Regions from separate parts of the Streptomyces sp. 3-6 genome, predicted to be linked through region 1. Evidence: riboswitches for the same ligand, from Rfam matches in the RefSeq annotation. Region 1 holds a riboswitch; the other holds the start of a gene.
The links. A riboswitch is a leader RNA that binds a small molecule or an ion and turns the genes downstream of it on or off. The one in region 1 is predicted to bind glycine.

Region 1 (2,192 bases):
ACCCGGCGTCGAACGGCGTGAGCGCGCTGCTCAGCTCGTTGCCGTACAGCGGCATGCCCGCCTCCAGGCGCAGCGTGTCCCGGCAGGACAGCCCGCAGGGGAGCAGGCCGGCGCCCTCGCCCGCCTTGGTCAGCGCCTGCCACAGCTCGACCGCGTGCTCCGGCTTCACGAACAGCTCGAAGCCGTCCTCGCCGGTGTAGCCGGTGCGGGCGATCAGGGCGGGCAGGCCGGCCACCGTGCCGGGCAGCCCGGAGTAGTACTTCAGGCCCTCCAGGTCGGCGTCGGTCAGGGAGGCGAGGATCGCGGCCGACTCCGGGCCCTGCACGGCGAGCAGCGCGAAGGCGTCACGGTCGTCGCGCACCTCGGCGTCGAACCCGGTGGACCGTTCCACCAGCGCGTCGAGCACCGTCTGCGCGTTGGAGGCGTTGGCGACGACCAGGTACTCCGTCTCGCCGAGCCGGTAGACGATCAGGTCGTCCAGGATGCCGCCGTCCTCGGCGCAGATCATCGTGTACCGGGCCCGGCCCTGCTTGACCGTGCCGATGTTGCCGACCAGGGCGTGGTCGAGGAGCGCGCGCGCCTGCGGCCCGCTGACCGTGATCTCGCCCATGTGGGAGAGGTCGAACAGGCCGGCCCGGGTGCGGACGGCGATGTGCTCGTCGCGCTCCGAGCCGTAGCGCAGGGGCATGTCCCAGCCGGCGAAGTCGGTCATCGTCGCACCGAGCGCGCGGTGCACGGCATCCAGCGCGGTACGGCGGAGTTCGGTACTGCTCATCGGTAGGTCTCCCAGTGGCAATGGGGTCCCCCGCGCCGGTGTGACTGCTCGAGCGGATCGAGAGCCCGGGGCCGCAGGACGGCGTGGGGAAGGCGAGGACGATCCTCCCCATCTGTCATCGGAACCTGAGAGGTTCGCCATGACCGCCCGCGAGGGGGCGGTGTACGGCTTGCACCTTGGGTGGAGCCACCGGAGCAGTGTCGCGACGGCCCGCTTTTCAGATGTGCCTCGCCCGCGCGGTAACGGGGCCTGAGAGATTCAAGGGAGGGACTTGCTCCTTCGGCGCCCCGGCGTGCCACATGTGCCGGGGACTCTCCCGCGCGGATTCAAACGGCCGGTATGCAGTTGGCGGCCTCATCATTGCACGCATTCCCGGGGCACGGCAGGGGGACCCTTCACAGGGGACGCGCAGGGTGCGCGACCCGTCACAACGGGCTGTCACCGGCCTGTTGCGGGAAATGGACGGAATCGAGTGACGCCCGGCATTACCTTCTCTTTACAGTCAGCGCGGCGCGGGACTCCGGTACCCGGCCCAGGGGAGGACACACGGTGAACAGGACCACGGCGTACGCCGGCCCGGCGGGCGCCGCACCGCCCGGACAACCGGCAGCCCCGGCAGCCCCGGCTCGGCCGGCCGCTCCGGCCGCCGCGGCCGAGGTGCCCGCACAGGCTGCCGTCCCCTCCGTCGCTGCTGCTGCCGCCGCTGCCGCCCACGGGTCCGCGGCCCCGGGTGCCCTGACCGGCGGTGCCCTGACCGGCGGTGCCCTCCCGCTGCCCGCCGTCCGCGACCTGCGCGGGCTCGCCGGGAGCGGTCCGCACGCGCTGCTGTTCGCCCCGCGGGACATCGTGGTGGTCACCGGGCTGCCCGGCAGCGGCAAGTCCACGCTGATGCGGCGCACGGTGCGCGGCACCCGCGTCGACTCGCAGGACACCCGGGACCGCTGGGACGCCCGGATGCCCGGCTTCCTGCCGTACGCCGTCTACCGGCCCCTGGTCCGCCTGGACCACTACGCCGGCCTGCGCCGCGCGCTGCGCGGCGGCGGGGGCGTCGTCGTCCACGACTGCGGCACCCAGGCGTGGGTGCGCCGCTGGCTGACCCGCGAGGCCCGCCGCCGGGGAGCGGCCCTGCGCCTGCTCCTCCTCGACGTCACCCCCCGGCAGGCGCTGGACGGCCAGCGCGCCCGCGGGCGCGGCGTCTCGCGGTACGCCTTCCTGCGCCACCGCGCCGCCGTGGGCCGGCTGCTGCGCGCGGTGGAACGGGGTGAACCGCCCGCCGGCTGCGGCTCGGTGGTGCTCCTCGACCGGGACGCCACGGACACGCTGCACCGGATCGGCTTCACGGGCTGAGGCGGCGGACGGGACGGCCGGACACGGGCGGACACGGGCGGCCGGCGGTGCGGGTGACGGGTGGTGCGGG
Region 2 (2,192 bases), on a different contig from region 1:
CAAGGGGCACGGGGGCGCCGGACCGGTCGCGGGACGGCTCCGGCTCAGGCCGGCTCGTCCTGGCCCGCGAGCCTGCCGAAGTCGCGGTCCGGGAGCGGCGGCGGGGCGGCGACGTCCAGGCCGTAGTGGTGGTAGAGCTGCAGCTCCTGCTCGGGGGAGAGGTGCCGTCCGACGCCGAAGTCGGGGGCGTCCTTGATCAGGGCGCGGTCGAAGGGGACGTGGAGGGCGCCCTCCACCAGTTCGCTCGGTTCCAGGGGGACGAAGGCGTCGCGGCCGAACAGTCCGGTGCGTATCGCCGCCCACTCGGGGACTCCCGTGGCGTCGTCGAGGTAGACCTCGTCGATCGTTCCGATGCGGTGTCCGTTGCGGTCGAACGCCTTGCGGCCGATCAGGTGGCGCGGGTCGATGTCGGTACGCACGGGCCCTCCACAGGTCGCACTCATCCGTAAGCACTACAGAACGGCACATTCGGTCCGGCGGCCACTCGAAGGTCCGTGCGGGGCCCTCGCTGGTACGCTGGCTTTCGGCCGCTGACCCCGTGCGGGAGAGTCCTCCAGGCACCATCGGAGGCGCCGAAGGAGCAAATCCTCCCCGGAATCTCTCAGGCCCACGTACCGCACGGACGAGGTCACTCTGGAAAGCAGGGCGGGTGTCGACGGCTTCCGCTCTCACCGACGGTGAAAGCCGGGCGTCCCTGGGGCGGTCCGGTGAAGCTCTCAGGTCGAGATGACAGAGGGGGAGGCCGTCCGGGTACCCGTGCCGTGGTGCCCCACGAAGGTCGTCAGACCAGGAGGCCTCCGCAATGACCGCCCATCGCACTCCGCTCTCCGAGCTCGAGCAGGGGATCCCCTTCGAGCAGCGCCACATCGGACCCGACCACGAAGCCCGGGCCAAGATGCTCGCCCAGGTCGGCTACGGCTCGCTGGACGAGCTGACGGCCGCCGCGGTGCCGGACGTCATCAAGAACGCCGACGCCCTGGACCTGCCCGGAGCCCGCAGCGAGGCCGAAGTGCTCGCCGAACTGCGCTCCCTGGCCGGACGCAACCAGGTGCTCGGCTCGATGATCGGGCTCGGCTACTACGGGACGTTCACCCCGCCCGTCATCCTGCGCAACGTCATGGAGAACCCCGCCTGGTACACGGCGTACACGCCCTACCAGCCGGAGATTTCCCAGGGCCGCCTGGAGGCCCTGCTGAACTTCCAGACCACCGTCGCCGAGCTGACCGGGCTGCCGACCTCCGGCGCCTCGCTGCTCGACGAGGGCACCGCCGCCGCCGAGGCGATGGCGCTGTCGCGGCGCATGGGCAAGAACAAGAAGGGCCTGTTCCTGGTCGACGCGGACGCCCTGCCGCAGACCATCGCCGTGATCCGCACCCGCGCGGTGCCGACCGGCGTGGAGGTCGTCGTCGCCGACCTCAGCGACGGCATCCCCGCCGAGATCGCCGAGCGCGAGATCAACGGCGTGCTGCTGCAGTACCCCGGCGCCTCCGGCGCCGTCCGCGACCTCAAGCCGGTCATCGAGCAGGCGCACGACCTCGGCGCCCTGGTCACCGTCGCCGCCGACCTGCTGGCGCTGACGCTGCTGACCTCGCCCGGTGAGCTCGGCGCGGACATCGCCGTCGGCACCACCCAGCGGTTCGGCGTGCCGATGGGCTTCGGCGGGCCGCACGCCGGCTACATGGCCGTGCGGGAGAAGATGGCCCGCAGCCTGCCCGGCCGCCTCGTCGGCGTCTCCGTCGACGTCGACGGCAACCAGGCCTACCGGCTCGCGCTGCAGACCCGTGAGCAGCACATCCGCCGGGAGAAGGCCACCAGCAACATCTGCACCGCCCAGGTGCTGCTCGCCGTCATGGCCGGCATGTACGCCGTCTACCACGGCCCGGAGGGCCTGCGCACCATCGCCCGGCGCACCCACCGCTACGCCACGATCCTCGCCGAGGGCCTGCGGGCCGGCGAGGTCGAGATCGTGCACGACTCCTACTTCGACACCGTGACCGCGCGGGTTCCCGGCCGGGCCGGCGAGGTCGTCGCCGCCGCCCGGGACAACGGCGTCAACCTGCGGCTCGTCGACGCGGACCACGTCTCGGCCGCCTGCGACGAGACCACCACCCGCGACCGGCTGACGGCCGTCTGGCGGGCCTTCGGGGTCGACGGCGACGTCGAGTCCCTGGACGGCACCGCGCGGGACACCC

Region 2: linked by a shared signal. The riboswitch ahead of gcvP (aminomethyl-transferring glycine dehydrogenase) and the one ahead of gcvT (glycine cleavage system aminomethyltransferase GcvT) in region 1 are both predicted to bind glycine.

The regions. Positions count from the first base shown of each region.
Region 1 is NZ_JBWHZP010000011.1:28,612-30,803, forward strand. Features, by position in the region: gene gcvT (glycine cleavage system aminomethyltransferase GcvT) at 1-775, opposite strand, end outside; glycine riboswitch at 878-1,002, opposite strand; glycine riboswitch at 1,003-1,104, opposite strand; gene AC02VZ_RS16030 (AAA family ATPase) at 1,325-2,122, shown strand.
Region 2 is NZ_JBWHZP010000005.1:12,108-14,299, forward strand. Features, by position in the region: partial or broken gene AC02VZ_RS08935 (DNA polymerase IV) at 1-126, shown strand, start outside; gene AC02VZ_RS08940 (PRC-barrel domain-containing protein) at 45-419, opposite strand; glycine riboswitch at 532-627, shown strand; gene gcvP (aminomethyl-transferring glycine dehydrogenase) at 803-2,192, shown strand, end outside.